Regions from separate parts of the Microbacterium sp. gxy059 genome, predicted to be linked through region 2. Evidence: predicted binding sites of a transcription regulator. Region 2 holds the regulator's gene; the other holds the start of a gene.

Region 1 (8,926 bases), on a different contig from region 2:
GACGTGCCGCGTGGTCGACTTCCCGGTGAACGGCGACAGCGAGCCGTCGGAAGCCGGCGCGGCCGGATACACGGTCGCCGTCACGAACACGGCGAACGCCGTCATGGGAGCGGGCGCCTTCTCGCAGCTCGTCATCCGCGAGGACGACGGCGTGATCGAGCCGGAGGACGACGAGGCGATCGAGCCGGTGGTCGAGCTGCCGCCGGTCGGCGCGCAGGGCGACGCCTGCGACGAGGCCGCTGCGGTGCTCGACGGCCCCGGCGACCTCACCACCTCTGCCGATGCGGTCGCCCCCGGCGGCGACGTCGAGCTGACCGCGACCGGATACCGTGCGGGCGAGGCGGTGATGTTCGCGCTCGACGGCGACGAGATCGACACGGTGATCGCCGATGCCGACGGAACGGCGACCACCACGCTCGTGATCGACGCCGCCGCGGATCTCGGATCCCACGAGGCGACCGCGACGGGCGCCGGCTCGGCGCGGGTGCAGCAGGCGGAGATCTCCGTGCTGACGCCGACGAGCACCACCCTGAGTGTTGCTGAGGGCGGAGACCTCGTCGAGGGCGATGCTCTGACCCTCGTCGCCGAGGTGGCGGGCGAGGTGCCCGACGGCGCTGAGGCGCCCGATGGCGGCGCGACGGGCGAGAGCTCCGCGGCCCTCGACGGCGTCGCGGCGGCCGATGAGCCGGTCGTCGAGGGCGTCGTCACCTTCGTCCAGCGCTCGTCGGGTGCGGAGGAGAGCGAGCTCGGCACCGCCGAGGTCGTCGACGGCGCGGCGACGCTGGCCCTCAGCGACGGGCTTCCCGCGGGCGAGCACGAGATCGTGGCGAGCTTCGCGCGAACCGAGACCGCCTTCGCCTCCGACTCGGAGCCGCTGCACCTCTCGATCGCCGAGGCTCCGGTCGATGAGACGCCCGGCGGGGACGAGTCTGGTGACGACGGAGCCGGCGACGAGGGTCCCGGTGACGGGACCGAGTCCGGTGACGGCGGACCGGATGACTCCGGGCCCGGCGGCGCGGCGCCCGGCGGCAGCGAGTCGGGTGGTAGCGAGTCCGGTGACGACGGGTCGGGTGACGATGCGCCTGGCGATGAGGCGTCGGCCCCGGGTGACGACGGGTCCGATGGCGACGACACCGGTGCGGGGCTGGCGCCGACCGGTGGGCTGAGCCTGGGGGCCCTGGCTCTGGTGTTCGCGGGGCTGACGGCCGCGGGTGCTGTTCTCGTCTGGCGACGCGGGGTCGCTTCCCGCCACCAGGCCTGACGACCTGAGCGACGTGAGGGGTGCCGCTGCAGTGCAGCGGCACCCCTCACGCGCGTCCTCGGACCGCGCAGTCCTCGGTAGATCGGGAGCTCCCCCGGGGACGTCCGGAGCCCGTTCCCGAGCCGCGTCGGGGTACGTCCGATGCGAGTCAGCCCGCTGCGCGGTGTCTCGGATCCGGGCGCGGTCCCGCTCGCGCGCTGCCGGGTGATCTGTGTCTGAGCGGGTGGCGTTTCTCGGTTGCTCGGCGTGTGCGCGTGCTCGCCAGACCCGAGCCAGCGCTCGGTTCGGAGACGCCGCTCCGCTCTCGTCCGGCGGGGTGCGCGCCTCGCCTGGTGGCGTGTGCCTGTCACGTGGGTGGGTCGGGGTCGGTGATTACGCCGGCGAGGATCAGGTCGCCGAGGGTGTCGCGGTGCGCGTCCGGTTCGATGGACGCGTCGTGGTCTGTGCAGAGCGCGGCCTTGGATTCGATCTCGTCGTCGCTCATCCGGGGTGGTGCTGCGGGGTCGCGGAACGTGATCCGTGCCGGTGGGGTATCGGTGTAGACGCGGCCAGCTGGGCTGGTCCATTCCAGGAGCCCGTCCGGGAGCTTCGTCACGGTCCATTCGGAGTGGTGTTTCATCACGTGATGCGCCTCGCAGAGGTGCGCGAGGTTGTTCGTCGCGGTCGGGCCTCCGTGGGCGTAGTCGATCGTGTGATCGATATCGCACCGATCCGCTGTGATGCTGCATCCGGAGAATCGGCATCCGCCATCGCGGGTGGTGAGGAAGCGCTTCTGTTCGGCGGTGGGTCGATATCGGTCGGTGGCGAGGACGTTCCCGGTGGTGGGGTCGATGAGAGCGCGGTCCCAGCCGGAGGTGAGGCCTGCGATCAGGCGCGCGCTGTCGGGATCGACCGGGCTGCCAGCGATCGTGGCTCCTGCACCGCCGTCGGAGCGGTGGAGCTCGTCGAGGGGGATCGTGACGGTCACTGTGCCCTGGAGGTGAGCGAGAGTCGTAGTGGTGCCGGCGGTGTGGAGGTCGTGGCCGGTGGGGGCTGCGGAGAGGAGCAGGTCACCGAGGATGTCGGCCCGCAGCTGCGCCAGGGCGCGACGGTCTGACGCGGCCATGTTCGGGGGGGGCGGGTGCCGTGCCGGTCGCGCCCTGTGCCAGGGGTGTCGCGGTGCTCGCGGGACCCGTGTCGAACGCGTCCTGCGCCAGGGGTGCCACGCCGAATGCGCGACCCGTCGGGTGCGCTGCGTCTGGGGTGCCGGTCGTGCCCTGTGTCTTCGCCTGTTCCCGCGCGACTGCACGGCGGTCGTCGCGCACGGTTCTCGCCATGCGGGTGAGCCTGTCGAAGACGCCCTCTGCGATCGGGGTGGGGAGGAGCGCCCAGAGTTCGCTCATCCCGTCACCGACCGGAGTGGCGGCGACCCGGCGGTCCTGTCGGGCACGGTGGTGGCGTTCTCGCAGTGGCTCGGGGTCGAGGCTCTCGGCGACTTTCTGCGCGATGCGGCGCGTCTGCCCGGGCGTTGCCGACGAGGCGGCGTCGACCGCGTCGCGCGCGTACTCGGGGCGGATCTCGGTGGGCAGGCGCAGGCCCTCTGCGGCGACCGCGCGTGCCTGCGAGGCGGACATGCGTCCCGCGTGAAGCGCCGCGACGGCGGCGGGGAAGTCGTGCACGAGGGATTGCGCTTCGGACAGGTGCGCCTGCGCGGTGCGCGGCGAGACCCGCACTGCGGCGGCGAGTTCTGCTGCCATGGCACGGCCTGCGACATCGTGTCCGCCGGTGTCGCCGAGGCGTTCCCGCTGCCGGTCCGCGATATCGGCGAGCTGGCTGCGTGCTTCCGCGAGCACAGCCTGCTCCCGCGCGATCGCACGCTCGGCGGCGATGACCCGGTCGAGGCAGTCGTTCACGGAGCGACGCTCCGCCGGCGTGAGGTCGCCGGTATCGGGGGTATGCGTCGTAGCCATGCTCCATTCTATCGAACAAATATTCGAATGTCGAGAGAGGATCCGGACGCAGATCGCGCGATCCGTGCCGATGGCCTGCCCTCCACCGGAGCCACCCGATCTGCGAATCCTTGTCTCACGAGGTGCGGGAATCGTGCGGCGATGACAGCGCGAATCGAGACATGGCCTTCTGGGTCAGAGGTCCGTGTCTCACGACATGTCGGAAACCTCCCGCCATACCCGCGCCAGTCGAGACGCGCTGCTCCGCCCCGCAGATCCGCGTCTCAGAACATGCCGCGAGTCAGGGGGTGGACACCGGACCCACCGCGCTCCGCGGACTCGCCCGCCCGGACCCCACCCCGCCGCACACGACGCTCTCGCAGATGCCGCACGCGAGCCCGCGGCGGCGCGGATGGATCCGGGATTCGCTGCACCCCGCCCCGCGCACTCGATCCATCCGCCCGCCCGACCCCGGTCGCCCGCCGCGCTCCCGCGGATCCGCACCGAGCTTGCACCGGATCCGCCCGCCCGCCCACCGCGCTCCCGAGGGCCGCACCCGGCCCCCGAACCGGATCCGCCCGATCCATCCGCCCGCCCCTCGAATACATCCCGAGGATGACGCGGACACCTCCGCAGGCGGACGACGCGCGGGGTGGGCGTCGGGTGGCATAGGAGCATGAACACTTCCGCACCTCAGAACCCGCTGCTGTCCGGCCGCGGCCTCGCGAAGGCCTACGGCGACGCGTACGCCCTCGCCGGCGTCGATATCGACGTGCATCCCGGCGAGGCCGTCGCGATCATGGGCGCCTCGGGATCCGGCAAGACGACCCTGCTGCACGTGCTCGCGGGGATCATCCGCCCCGACGCCGGAACCGTCGCCCTCCAGACCGCGCGGGGTGCGCGCGTCATCACCGACATGAGCGAGGCCGAGCGCTCCCGCCTGCGGCGCGAGGAGCTCGGATTCGTCTTCCAGCAGGGCCTCCTGCTGCCCGAGCTCACCGCCGTCGAGAACGCCGCCCTGCCCCTCATGCTCGCCGGCCATCCGCGCCGCGCCGCCGAGGCGCACGCCGCGCAGTGGCTCGCCGCCCTCGGGCTCGCGGGGCTCGAGGATCGCCGCATCGGCCAGCTCTCCGGCGGTCAGGCCCAGCGCGTCGCGATCGCCCGCGCGCAGGCCGGCGGCGCCGACGTGATCTTCGCCGACGAGCCCACCGGCGCCCTCGACTCCGCCACCTCCGCCGACGTCATGACCGCGCTCCTCGACTCCACCCTGCGGCAGGGCCACGCGCTCGTCGTCGTCACCCACGACCCCGGCGTCGCCGCCCGCTGCACCCGCACGATCCGCCTGCGCGACGGGCGCGTCGTGGGGGACGAAGGGCAGGGATCCGCGGGTGCGCCCGGCGGCTCCGCTGTCGGGTTCGCGGCTCCGGCGCAGGCTCCTGGAGCGCCCGACCCGCACGCCGCGCCCGCTGCCCCCGCTGGCTCCCTGTACGCCGACCCGCACGCCGTGCCCGCGCAGGCTCCCGGATCCCCCGCGACGCAGGCCTTCGCGTTCCCTGTCGCGCAGGCACCCGCGTTCCCGGCGGCGCAGAACCCCGCCCCCGGATCCCCCGCCCCGTTCTCCGAGGGAGGCGCGCGATGACCTCCGCGACCCTCGCCGCTCCGCCGGAGCCGCTCGCCCGCACCGGACGCCGGGGGAGCGCCGCCGGCCTCACCTGGCACCTGTCCCGTCCCGGCGCGCAGAGCATCGCGACGATCGCGCTGCCAGCCACGGCGTTCGCCGTGACCACCGCGCTGCTGCTCGTCGTCGCGGGCGGCGCCCTCATGTTCTGGCGGTGGCCGATGGACGACGACGGGTTCGTCCTCATCTACCGCGTGCTCAGCGTCTTCGCCCTCGCGCTCCTCGCCGTGCCGCTGCTGTCCCTCGGCGGATCCGCCGCGCGCCTCTCCGCCCGTCGCCGCGACGACCGCCTCGCGACGCTGCGCCTCCTCGGCGCGACGCCCGGCTTCGTCACGGTCATGACGGTCCTGGAGTCGACCGTCGTCGCGATCATCGGCGCCGTCGCGGGGATCCTGCTCTACGCGGCGCTCATCCCGCTCGTCGGCCTCATCCCGTTCCGCGGCGAGGCGATCGGCGCCGGATCGCTGTGGGTCGGCCCGTGGATCCTCCTCGCGGTCGCCGCGGGCGTCGCGATCGTGGCCGCGCTCAGCGCCGCGGTCGGCCTGCGCCGCGTGAACATCTCGCCCCTCGGCGTGCGCACGAAGCAGGAGGTGCCGCGCATGCGGTGGATCCGCGCCGCGATCGCCGCCGTCGTCGTGATCGCGGGATCCGTCGTGCTGGGGCAGCTCGGGGCCCTGGGGAGCGCCCTCGCGATGATGCTCGTGCTCGCGGGCGTCTTCGCGGCGGGCGTCGGGGTGCTCGGGATCATCGGCCCGTGGCTCGTCGGCGTGCACGCCCGCGGGCAGGCCAGGCGGGCGAAGGACGCGCGGCACCTCATCGCGGCGCGCACCGTGCTCGAGTCGCCGAAGGCGGCCTGGCGGCAGGTCGGCGGCATCGCGATGACGACGTTCATCGCGGTCGTGGGCGGATCCGGCATGGCGTTCGCGGGCGGCATCGACGCCGGCGACATGGCCGGGCCGGAGATGTTCCTCGCCGACGACATCCGCACGGGCGTGCTGATCACCCTCGTCGTGTCGTTCCTCATGGTCGCCTGCTCGGTGGGCGTCAACCAGGCGGCGGCGATCCTCGACCGCCGTGCCGTCTTCGTCGCGTCGGACCGCATGGGGATGCCGCGCGAGGTGATGGAGAGCGCGCGCGTGCGCTCGACGATGTCGCCTCTGCTGTTCACGATGATCGTCGCGGCCCTGGCGGGCGGGCTGCTCGTGTTCCCGGTCGTGGGGCTCGCGATGATCGTCGCGCCGCTGTCGGTGCTCGTCATCGTCGTGTGCCTCGCCGCGGGCGTCGCTCTCGTGCGGCTCGCGCTCGTCGCGACGCGCCCCGTGCTCACGCGGGTGCTTGCCGAGCCCGAGCGCGCGGCGGAGTAGGGGATCCGGCTCGGCGGGCGGCCCGGTTCGCCGCGCCGGCCGCCGCGCGAGACGGCGGCTGGCGCCGGGTTCCGCGCCGGCCGGGGGTGCGTTTCCGCGACGCGGGTCGTCCCCGCGCGCCCCGGGTCTCGGAAAGGCATCCATCCGGCCCGGCTCGGGGTGCGTTTCTGCGATTCGGCGGGGCGAGGTCTTCCAAGTCGGCGAAGGGCACCGCTCGCGGGGCGGGAGGGGTGCGTTTCTGCGACTCGGCTCGTCTCCGCGCGCCCCGGGTTCCGGAAAGGCATCTCTCCGGCCCGGCTCGGGTGCCTTTCCGCGACGCGGCCGACCGGCGCCGGGGCGAGGGAGCCCCGTGCGCCCTCCGGAGGGTGGGTCCGATCCGACCCAGGTTAAACAACAGGTGATGACGATCGACTGATCTCGGCCGCCACCGGGGGATCCCTCCCGTCTGCTGGCGCCATGCTGTCTCACCGCTCCGCCGGGCCGTCGCGCCCGACGCCGCGGAACCCCGCGGACTCGCCCGCCCCGCCCGAGCCCGGGCGGATCCCCTTCCGCTTCCTCCAGAAGAGAGCACCGTGTCGACTCCGAACGACCCCACCACCTCCTCGCGCGCCGAGACGATCATCGTCGGCGGCTCCCTCGGCGGCCTCGCGACCGCCCTCTCGCTCTCGAACATCGGCCGCTCGTCCACCGTGCTCGAGCGCACCGCCGGCCGCACGCAGCGCGGCGTCGCCATCCGCGCCGCGGGACGCGCGCTGCGACGGCTCATGCCCGCGGACGCCTACGACATCGTCGAGCGCACCCTCGGCGAGCGCGCCCTGCAGCAGGGCACCTATCCCCAGGCGTGGTGGGACGTGTACTCGGCCCTCCGCACGGCCGCCGACGCGGATCCGCGCATCGAGATCGTCGAGGACGCCCGCGTCGTCGGCGTCGCGCAGGACGCCGACGAGGCGCGCGTGACGCTCGAGGACGGATCCGTTCGCGCGGCCGAGATCGTGCTGGGGGTCGACGGGTGCCGCAGCATCGTGCGCCGTCACGTCGACGAGACCCACCCCGTCGCCGACTACGCCGGCTACGTCGTGTGGCTCGGCCAGTCCGAGCTGCCCGCGGGCCTCGCCGGCCGCATCGGCGGCCCGGACTTCGACATGCGCGGGGGCGAGATGCTCGCCACCTACCCGCTGATGGAGGCCGACGGCGGCGTGCGCCGCTACGGCTGGGGTTGGTTCGACCCCGGCCACAACCGGCTCCTGCGGGAGATCGGCGCGATCCGCGGAACCGAGGCGCTGCACACGCCGCGCGCCTCCGCGATCCCCGACGAGGTCTACGACGCGATGATCCGCCGTGCGGCGCAGTGGGCGGAGCCCTCCCGCTCGGGCGTGATCGAGGCCTTCCGCGACCGCGAGGTCATCGCGACGCCGATCACGGAGTACGTGCCGCAGCAGGTCGCATCCGGACGCGTCGCGGTGCTCGGCGACGCCGCCCACGCGCAGACGCCGATGACCGGCGCCGGCTTCGAGGAGGCCGCGGAGGACGCCCTCGTCCTCGGGCGGGTGCTCGCGCACGCCGACTCGCCCGTCGAGGCGCTTCAGGCCTACGAGGCGCTGCGCCTCATGGAGATGCAGGACGGCGTCGAGGCCGGCCAGTCGTTCAGCCGCGGCGTCGGCCGGGCCTGACCGGGGCGCCCCGAGGCGTCGCGGAGGGGTCCGCAGGGATCCGCAGGGTGCTCTCCGCGTCGCCTCGCGATCCCCGGATCCTCGTGCTGTCGCACCCTCCCGATAGGATGAGGTGTCCAACACCCGAGCTTTCAGGGGGCTAGCCATGCCGGGAATCGTGATCGTGGGCGTCCAGTGGGGCGACGAGGGCAAGGGCAAGGCCACCGACCTGCTCGGCGAGCGCACCGACTGGGTGGTGAAGTTCAACGGCGGCAACAACGCCGGGCACACCGTCGTCATCGGCGACGAGAAGTACGCCCTGCACCTCCTCCCGTCCGGCATCCTCTCGCCCGGCGTGACGCCCGTCATCGGCAACGGCGTCGTCGTCGACCTCGAGGTGCTGTTCCAGGAGCTCGATGCGCTCGAGGCGCGCGGCATCGACATCTCGAAGCTGCGCATCTCCGCCAACGCGCACGTCATCACGCACTACCACCGCACCCTCGACAAGGTGCAGGAGCGCTTCCTCGGCAAGCGGCAGATCGGCACCACCGGGCGCGGCATCGGCCCCACCTACGCCGACAAGATCAACCGCATGGGCATCCGCATGCAGGATCTCTTCGACGAGTCGATCCTGCGGCAGAAGGTCGAGGGCGCCCTTGAGCAGAAGAACCACCTGCTCGTGAAGGTGTTCAACCGGCGCGACATCACGGTCGACGAGATCGTCGAGGATCTGCTCTCGTACGCCGACCGCGTGCGCCCCATGGTGTGCGACACGGGGCTGCTGCTGAACGACGCGCTCGAGCGCGGCGAGGTCGTCGTGTTCGAGGGCGGCCAGGCCACGATGCTCGACATCGACCACGGCACCTACCCGTTCGTCACGTCGTCGTCGGCGACCGCGGGCGGCGCATCCACGGGATCCGGCGTCGGCCCGAACCGCCTCGACCGCATCGTCGGCATCGTCAAGGCCTACACGACGCGCGTCGGCGCCGGCCCCTTCCCGACCGAGCTGTTCGACGCCGACGGCGACTGGCTGCGCGAGGGCGGGC
Region 2 (8,926 bases):
GCTCCGGGCTCGAGGGCGTCGCGCTGAAGTAGTGATCCCCCATGGCGGGCGACTCTACCGCAGGCGCGGGCGCTCCACGAGAGGCGGATTCCCAGAACGCCGTGGCCTCGCCAGGCGGATCCGCCCGCGCCGGGCCGCGCGCCTCCCGATCCGCGGTATCCTGGAGGGCTCAACACTCCCGATGAGAGGCATTTCTTGGTCGACAGCACCGAAACCCGCGTCCCCGCGGACGCACCCGCCCACGACGACGACGCCGTGGACCGCATCCTCGCACGCGACGAGCGGCGCGGCTCCGCCCGCGTGTTCGGCGCCGCGACGGCCCTGCAGAGCGACGAGACGGCGCGCGGCGGAGACGACGGCGAGCAGTGGGATCGCCAGGAGCGGCACGCGCTGCGCCGCGTCGCCGGCCTGTCCACCGAGCTCGAGGACGTCACGGAGGTCGAGTACCGGCAGGTGCGCATGGAGCGCGTCGTGCTCGTCGGCGTCTTCTCCTCGGGGTCGCTCGAAGACGCCGAGAACTCGCTGCACGAGCTCGCGGCGCTCGCCGAGACGGCCGGGTCGGTCGTGCTCGACGGCGTGCTGCAGCGCCGCCCGAACCCGGATCCCGCGACGTACGTGGGGCGCGGCAAGGCCGAGGAGCTGCGCGACATCGCCCAGGCGACGGGCGCCGACACGGTGATCGCCGACGCCGAGCTCGCTCCCAGCCAGCGACGCGCCCTCGAGGACGTCGTCAAGGTGAAGGTCATCGACCGCACCGCCGTGATCCTCGACATCTTCGCGCAGCACGCGAAGACCCGGGAGGGCAAGGCCCAGGTCGAGCTCGCCCAGCTCGAGTACCTGCTGCCCCGCCTCCGCGGGTGGGGAGACTCGATGAGCCGCCAGGCGGGCGGGCAGGTCGGAGCGGGCGGCGCGGGGATGGGCTCGCGCGGGCCGGGCGAGACGAAGATCGAGCTCGACCGCCGCCGCATCCGCACCCGCATGGCCCTGCTGCGTCGGCAGATCCGCGAGTTCGCGCCCGCGCGCGAGGCGAAGCGCTCCGAGCGCCGTCGCAACACGATCCCGTCTGTCGCGATCGCGGGCTACACGAACGCCGGCAAGTCGAGCCTGCTCAACCGCCTGACGCACGCGGGCGTGCTCGTCGAGAACGCCCTGTTCGCGACGCTCGACGCCACGGTGCGGCGCACCGAGACGGCCGACGGGCGGGTCTTCACGCTCGCCGACACGGTCGGCTTCGTGCGCGACCTGCCCCACCAGCTCGTGGAGGCCTTCCGCTCGACCCTCGAGGAGGTCGGGAGCGCCGACGTCATCGTGCACGTCGTCGACGGGCACCACCCGGATCCCGCGGGGCAGCTCGCGACCGTGCGCGGCGTGCTGGCCGACGTGGGGGCGCGCGACGTGCGCGAGATCGTCGTGTTCAACAAGATCGACCTCGTGGACGAGTCGGAGCGCCTCGTTCTGCGCGGGCTCCAGCCCGACGCGGTGCTCGTCTCGTCGCGCACGGGCGAGGGCGTCGACGAGCTCCGCCGCGTGGTCGAGGACGCCCTCCCCGTTCCGCAGGTCGAGCTGCGCGCCCTCGTCCCCTACGAGCGGGGCGACCTCATCTCGGCGATCCACGAGACGGGGCAGTTCCTGTCGCAGTCTCACGAGGCCGAGGGGACCCTGGTGCACGCGCGGGTCGACGAGCGCCTCGCGTCCGACCTCCGCCCGTTCGCCGTCGCCGGCTGACCGCGCGTCCCGCCGTCAGCTGAGAGGCAGCGGCGGGACGCCCGCGGGTGCGAACCCGAGCACCTGGCCGAGGAACGCGAGCTCGGCTGCGAAGCAGCGCTCGATCGTCTCGGCACTGCGGAACCCGTGGCTTTCGCCCTCGAACAGCAGATAGGCGTGGGGGACCCCGTTGCGGGCGAGCGCGTCGGCGAGCGCCTCGGACTGCGAGGGCGGCACGACGGGATCCTCGGATCCCTGGAGGATGAGCAGGGGGGTCGTGAGGCTCTCCGGTCGCGACAGCGGCGATCGATCGATGTAGACCTGCTCGTCCTCCGGCCAGGGGCCGACGAGCGAGTCGAAGTAGCGCGCCTCGAAGTCGTGCGTCTCGGCGAGCAGCATGCGCAGGTCCGCGACGCCGTAGCGGCTGATGCCGGCGGAGAACACGTCGGTGTCGGCGAGCGCGCAGAGCACGGTCCAGCCCCCGGCGGATCCGCCCTTGATGGCGATGCGATCGGGGTCGGCGAGCCCCGCGTCGACGAGGCCCCGCGCGGCCGCGGCCACGTCCTGCACGTCGGCCACGCCCCAGGCGTGCCGCAGCCGATCGCGGTAGGCCCGTCCGTAGCCGGAGGAGCCCGAGTAGTTGACGTCGAGCACGCCGATCCCGCGGCTCGTCCAGAACGCGGCGTTCTGCGAGAGGTCTCCCGTCACGTGCCCGGTGGGGCCGCCGTGCACGAGCACGAGCACGGGAGGCAGCTCGCCAGGGGGAGCCTCGGCGTCGGGGCTCGACGGGGGATAGAAGAAGGCGTGCACTTCGCCGTTGGGCCCCGGGAACGTCATGGGGCGGGCGACCGAGCGCAGTCCGGGCGCGCCGCCGACCTCCCCGCCGCGCACGGGGGAGAGCGAGCGCTCGTCCACGTCGAGCAGCCACAGGCCGCCGGGCACCTCCGCGCCCGCCCCGCTGAGGAGGACGCGCTCGCCCTGCACGTCCTCGATGTGCAGATCGCCCGTGAGCGGCGTCTCGAGCTCGGTCACGGCGCCGGAGGCCGGGTCGATCATGACGAGGCGTGAGCGGCCGTTCGTCACGACCGCGAGCACGCGGCCGTCGGCGAGCGGGGCGTACCAGCGGGTCCCGAGGCTCCATAGCGGGCCGCCCGTGTCGCCGTCGACGGGGAACAGCAGCTCGGGCGCCGAGGCGGCGGGTCCGTCGGAGATCCGGGTGCGGAACAGGTTCCATCGCGCCGGGCCGAGCGAGGCGTCGGCGGCGGATCGCGGAGGGTCGGCCGCGAACAGCAGCTCGTCGTCCGAGATCCACTCGGGCTGCAGCGCGGCGACGTCCGCCCCGGATCCGTGGCCGCCGGCCACGCGGATCCCTCCGACCGCGCGCCCGTCCTCGTCGAGATCGGCGACGCGCAGCTCCGCGGCGTCCCACGGCATGTCCGGGTGATTCCAGGCGATCCACGCGATGCGGCCGGCGCGGGGGGACGGGAAGGCGAGGAAGTCGCTGCCGGCCACGACGCTCGCGATGCGGTCGGGGTCGGCCGCCGCGGACCCGTCGATCGGGATCCTCACGATGTCGCGCGCCGGGGTCGTGTGGGGTTCCCCGTGGGTCTCCCTGACCGCCCAGAGAGCGTCCTCCGCCCAGACGAGGTCGCCGAAGCAGAAGCGCGGATCCTCCGGCGTGAGGGGCACGGGGTCGTCGCCCGGCGCGAGCAGGCGCACGCGCTGGTCGGCCTGCGTCACGAACGCGACGCGGGCGTCGCCGAGGAGCGTCCAGGCGCCGCCGCCGTACTCGTGCACGCGGGAGCGCGCGCTCCAGGGGGCGGGCAGCAGCGGCTGATCGGACGCCGACGACAGGATGGCGGTGCGCCCGCGCTCGGCGGGGATGCCCTCGGCCCAGAGGATCTCGTCGCCCGCGAATCGCGCTCCCGAGAGGCGGAGGGATCCGCTCGGCATGTCCTGGGGGCGGATCGGGGACGGCCACGTTCCGTAGGGGAGCTGCTGCGCGGGGGACATGCCCCCACGCTAGGGCACGGGCCGCGGACGCGTCACGCCGCGGGGCGTCAGACGGCGCGCAGCACCGCGACGACCTTGCCGAGCACGACCGCCTCGTCGCCGAGGATCGGCTCGAAGGCGGAGTTGCGCGGCAGCAGCCAGACGTGCCCGTCGCGCCGCCGGAACGTCTTGACGGTGGCCTCGCCGTCGAGCATGGCGGCGACGATCTCTCCGTTCTCCGCGGAGGCCTGCGCGCGGATGACCACCCAGTCGCCGTCGCAGATCGCGGCGTCGATCATCGACTCGCCCTGCACCTTCAGCATGAACAGCTCGCCGCCGCCGACCAGCTGGCGGGGGAGGGGGAAGATCTCCTCGACCTGCTGCTCGGCGGTGATCGGGACGCCTGCCGCGATCTGCCCGACGAGCGGGACGAGGGTCGCGTCGCCCATGGCGGGCGCGCTGTCGGCGGGGCTCTCGGTCGAGGCGCCTGGCAGGTCGATGAGCACCTCCATGGCGCGGGTCTTGCCGGGGTCGCGGCGGAGGTAGCCGCTCAGCTCGAGCTGCCCGAGCTGGTGGGTGACGCTCGAGAGCGACTTCAGTCCGACCGCGTCGCCGATCTCGCGCATGCTCGGCGGATAGCCGTTGACCTGGATCGACCGCTGGATCACCTCGAGGATCGCGAGCTGCTTCTCGCTGAGGCTCTTGCGGCGGCGGCCCGGCCGCTTTCCCTCGGTCCTGTCGACGGCGCTCATCCGCGTCTCCTCTTCGAATGTCAGTGGCCCCTGGTGGGCTGTGGTCGTCTCCCCGACGGTACGTCATGCGCACCGTTCTTCGACACCTTTGTTCGAGTGTGTCGCCGACATCGGGCGCGTCGGGAGATGATCGGGGGTTGACTCGATCGGATTATCGAAGATATATTCGGAACATCGGTACGACGGAGGGCATCACGATGAGCACGATCAGCATGGCAGCGGCGGGCGTCGGCTCGGCTCGCCCCGCGACGCGCACCCGTCTGCGCATTACCGCACGGGGGCGTCGCGTCCTCGCCGCTCTCGCGGCCGCACCGCTCGTCGGCGCGATCGCGGCGGGCGTCCTGGGTGGCGGCATCGCCCTCGGCTCCGGCGAACAGGGCGCGGAGCCGGGCTCGTTCGCCACCGTCACGGTGTCGCCAGGCGAGTCCCTGTGGACGATCGCGGAGCGCGTGGCACCGTCCGCCGACCCCCGCGACGTCGTGGCCGAGATCGCCTCGCTCAATCAGCTGGGCGCGCACCCCGTCCAGGCGGGCCAGACGATCGCGATCCCCGCCCAGTTCTCGTCCGACAGCTGAGTCGCGCCGTAGCATGGGGGCGTGGTGACTCTCGACGACCTGCCCCTCCGCGACGATCTGCGCGGTCAGAAGCCCTACGGCGCGCCCCAGGCGCCTCTCCCCGTGGCGCTCAACGTCAACGAGAACACACACCCGATCCCCGCCGAGGTCGCCGACGACATCGCGGAGTCGGTGGCCAAGGCCGTCTCGGGGCTCAACCGCTACCCGGACCGCGAGTTCGCGGAGCTGCGCGAGGGGTTCGCCTCGTACCTCGGCCACGGGCTTGCCGCCGATCAGATCTGGGCGGCGAACGGCTCGAACGAGGTGCTGCAGCACGTGCTGCAGGCGTTCGCCGGACCCGGGCGCTCGGCCTTCGGCTTCGCGCCCACCTACTCGATGTACTCGCTCCTCGTGCGGGGCGTGGGATCGACGTGGATCGCGGGGGAGCGCGGGGCGCGCTTCGAGCTGGAGCCCGGCGACGCCGCGCGTCAGGTGCGCGAGGCCGACCCCGATGTCGTGTTCCTCTGCGCCCCCAACAACCCGACCGGCACGCGGCTGCCACTCGACGTCGTCGAGGCGGTCTACGAGGCCGCGCGCGGCATCGTGATCGTCGACGAGGCCTATGTCGAGTTCGCCGGCGACGAGCAGCCGTCCGCGATCACGCTGCTCCCCGGACGCGAGCGCCTGCTCGTCTCGCGCACGATGAGCAAGGCGTTCGCCTTCGCGGGAGCGCGCGTCGGCTACCTCGCCGCCGACCCCGCGGTCGTCGACGCGCTGCGCCTCGTGCGGCTGCCCTACCACCTCAGCGCGGTCACGCAGGCGGCGGCGTCCGCGGCGCTGCGGCACAGCGAGACCATGCTCCGCACGGTCTCCGACATCGTCGTGCAGCGCGACCGCATCTCCGCGACGCTCGAGGCGCTGGGCTACGACCCCTACCCCTCGGCGAGCAACTTCGTGCTGTTCGGCGGGGTCGACGACCCGGCCGACACGTGGCGACGGCTCTATGACCGCGGGGTACTCGTCCGCGACATCGGCATCCCGGGGCACCTGCGCGTGACCGCGGGGACGGAGGCCGAGACCACCGCGTTCCTCGACGCTCTCGCCGCCCTCCGCGACGCATAGGATCGACGCATGACGAACGCCCGCACCGCGAGCCTGACCCGCACCACGAGCGAGTCCTCGATCGAGCTCGAGCTCGACCTCGACGGCAGGGGGAAGAGCGACATCTCGACGTCGGTCCCCTTCTTCGACCACATGCTCACCGCCTTCGCGAAGCACTCGCTGACCGATCTGCGCGTGCGGGCGACGGGAGACACCCACATCGACGTGCACCACACGGTCGAGGACACGGCGATCGTGCTCGGGCAGGCGGTGCGCGAGGCGCTGGGCGACAAGTCGGGCATCGCGCGCTACGGCGACGCGCTCGTGCCGCTCGACGAGGCGCTCGCGCAGGCGGTGGTCGACATCTCCGGCCGTCCCTTCCTCGTGCACGAGGGCGAGCCCGACGGCTTCGCGATGCACCTCATCGGCGGGCACTTCACGGGGTCGATGGTGCGCCACACCTTCGAGGCGTTCGCCTTCCACGCGGGGCTCACGATGCACGTGCGCGTCGTGTCCGGCCGCGATCCGCACCACATCGCCGAGGCCGAGTACAAGGCGCTGGCCAGGGCCTTCCGCCAGGCCAAGGCGATCGATCCCCTCGTCGACGGGGTGCCCTCCACCAAGGGTGCGCTGTGACGGACGCGCGCCCCGTCGTCGCCGTCCTCGACTACGGATCCGGCAACGTCCACTCGGCCGTCAAGGCACTCGACGCCGCGGGCGCGGATGCGCGCCTCACCCGCGACCGCGGCCTCGTCGCCGACGCCGACGGCCTCCTCGTCCCCGGCGTGGGGGCGTTCGACGCGGTCATGCGGCAGCTCGAGGCGATCCGCGGCGGGGAGCTCATCGAGCGCCGTCTCGCGGGCGGCCGACCCGTGCTGGGCATCTGCGTCGGCATGCAGGTGCTGTTCGAGCGCGGCGTCGAGCGCGGCGTCGAGACCGAGGGCCTCGGCCAGTGGCCGGGCGCGGTCGAGCGGCTTGACGCGCCCGTCGTCCCGCACATGGGGTGGAGCGCGGTCGAACCCGGCGCCGGCTCCCGGCTGTTCGCGGGGCTCGAGGGGGAGCGCTTCTACTTCGTGCACTCGTACGCGGCGCGCGCGTGGTCGCTCGATGTGATCCCGCCCTTCCCCGAGCCCGCGGTGACGTGGGCCGTGCACGGCTCCCCGTTCGTCGCGGCGGTCGAGAACGGCCCCCTGTCGGCCACGCAGTTCCACCCCGAGAAGTCCGGCGAGGCGGGCATCCGCCTGCTGCGCAACTGGATCGGCACGCTGAGCCGCTGAGCACCCCGCGCGGATTGGCGCGATGACCCCGCGGGGTCTAGCTTTGATGCTTGTGCGTGACGTGGGAGAGTCCCGCGGGCATCGAGGAGACATGAACGATTTCGCGTCCACCCCCGGACTGGTCCTTCTTCCCGCCGTCGACGTCGCCGACGGCCGCGCCGTGCGCCTCACCCAGGGCGAGGCCGGATCCGAGACGAGCTACGGCGACCCGGTCGAGGCCGCCGAGCAGTGGCGCGACCAGGGCGCGGAGTGGCTGCACCTGGTCGACCTCGACGCGGCCTTCGGCCGCGGCCAGAACACCGCCGTCCTGCGCCGCGTCATCAAGCACATGAAGGGCGTGAACGTCGAGATCTCCGGCGGCATCCGCGACGACGCCTCGCTCGAGGCGGCGCTGGAGAGCGGCGCGCAGCGCGTGAACCTCGGCACCGCCGCCCTCGAGAACCCCGACTGGACCGAGGCGGTCATCGCCCGCTACGGCGAGGCGATCGCGGTGGGGCTCGACGTGCGCGGCACGACGCTCGCCGCCCGCGGCTGGACCCAGGAGGGCGGCGACCTCTGGGAGGTGCTCGAGCGCCTCGAGGCCGCGAACTGCGCGCGCTACGTCGTGACCGACGTCACCAAGGACGGCACGCTGCGCGGCCCGAACATCGACCTGCTGCGTCAGATGACCGAGCGCACCGACCGCCCGGTCGTCGCGTCGGGCGGCATCTCGAGCCTCGACGACATCGCCGCGCTGCGCGACCTCGTCCCCGCGGGCGTCGAGGGTGCGATCGTCGGCAAGGCGCTCTACGCCGGGGCCTTCACGCTCGCCGAGGCGCTGGATGTCGCACGGGTCTGACGGATCCGGCCGCGACCTCCCGGAGCACCTGCGCGGTCTCGCGGGCTCTGCGGCGGACTCGGCGGGCCAGCCGTGGGCCGGCCGCGCCTTCCAGCCCAATCCGGCGGCGGGCGACGACGGCTCGGCGGATCCGGCGCTGTGGGATGCGCTCGTGCGCTTCCGGGAGGGCTCGGGCGACGCCGTCGCTGTGGTCGACGCGCTGCGCACCGCGCGCGTGCTCGTGCCGCTCGTCGCCGAGAAGGGCGAGGAGGGCGTCGGGCCGACGGGGCTGACGGTCGACAAGACCCAGGAGCTGTCGATCGTGACGGTGCGGGCGCCGGACGGCCGGTCGGTGCTGCCGGTGTTCACCTGCGTCGAGACGATGCGCCGCTGGAACCCCGCGGCGCGCCCGATCCCCGTCGCGGGCACCAGGGCCGCCCTGGCGGCGGCGGGGGACGAGACCGACCTCGTCGTCGTGGATCCCACGAGCGAGACGGAGTTCGCGGTGCGGCGTCCCGCGATCTGGTCGATCGCGCAGGATCGCGCGTGGGCGCCGCCGTGGCTGAGCACCGAGGTCGTCGGGGCCTTCCAGGAGTCGGTCGGCCAGGAGCTCGCGGTCATCGACATCCACGTCGGCCCCGGCGATCCGGAGGCGCGCCTGCGCGGCCCCGAGGTGCTCGTGACCCTCACTCTCGTCAGGGGGCTCGACCGGGCCGAGCTCGACGTCGT

Evidence for each region. Region 2 encodes LexA, which represses DNA repair genes until DNA is damaged. Its sites were predicted from a motif close to TCGAACANNTGTTCGA; they were not measured.
Region 1: NHL53_RS05970 (DUF222 domain-containing protein) is a predicted target of LexA. The motif match lies at 3,222-3,237, and genes of this name have one in related genera.

The regions. Positions count from the first base shown of each region.
Region 1 is NZ_JAMXWT010000007.1:13,504-22,429, reverse strand. Features, by position in the region: gene NHL53_RS05980 (hypothetical protein) at 1-1,261, shown strand, start outside; gene NHL53_RS05975 (HNH endonuclease) at 1,608-2,228, opposite strand; gene NHL53_RS05970 (DUF222 domain-containing protein) at 2,311-3,210, opposite strand; partial or broken gene NHL53_RS05965 (ABC transporter ATP-binding protein) at 3,866-4,558, shown strand; gene NHL53_RS05960 (FtsX-like permease family protein) at 4,825-6,231, shown strand; gene NHL53_RS05955 (FAD-dependent monooxygenase) at 6,804-7,901, shown strand; gene NHL53_RS05950 (adenylosuccinate synthase) at 8,047-8,926, shown strand, end outside.
Region 2 is NZ_JAMXWT010000010.1:4,913-13,838, reverse strand. Features, by position in the region: gene NHL53_RS07610 (class I SAM-dependent methyltransferase) at 1-43, opposite strand, end outside; gene hflX (GTPase HflX) at 196-1,725, shown strand; gene NHL53_RS07600 (alpha/beta hydrolase family protein) at 1,741-3,717, opposite strand; gene lexA (transcriptional repressor LexA) at 3,765-4,448, opposite strand; gene NHL53_RS07590 (LysM peptidoglycan-binding domain-containing protein) at 4,646-5,023, shown strand; gene NHL53_RS07585 (histidinol-phosphate transaminase) at 5,045-6,124, shown strand; gene hisB (imidazoleglycerol-phosphate dehydratase HisB) at 6,134-6,739, shown strand; gene hisH (imidazole glycerol phosphate synthase subunit HisH) at 6,736-7,380, shown strand; gene priA (bifunctional 1-(5-phosphoribosyl)-5-((5-phosphoribosylamino)methylideneamino)imidazole-4-carboxamide isomerase/phosphoribosylanthranilate isomerase PriA) at 7,472-8,218, shown strand; gene NHL53_RS07565 (SseB family protein) at 8,202-8,926, shown strand, end outside.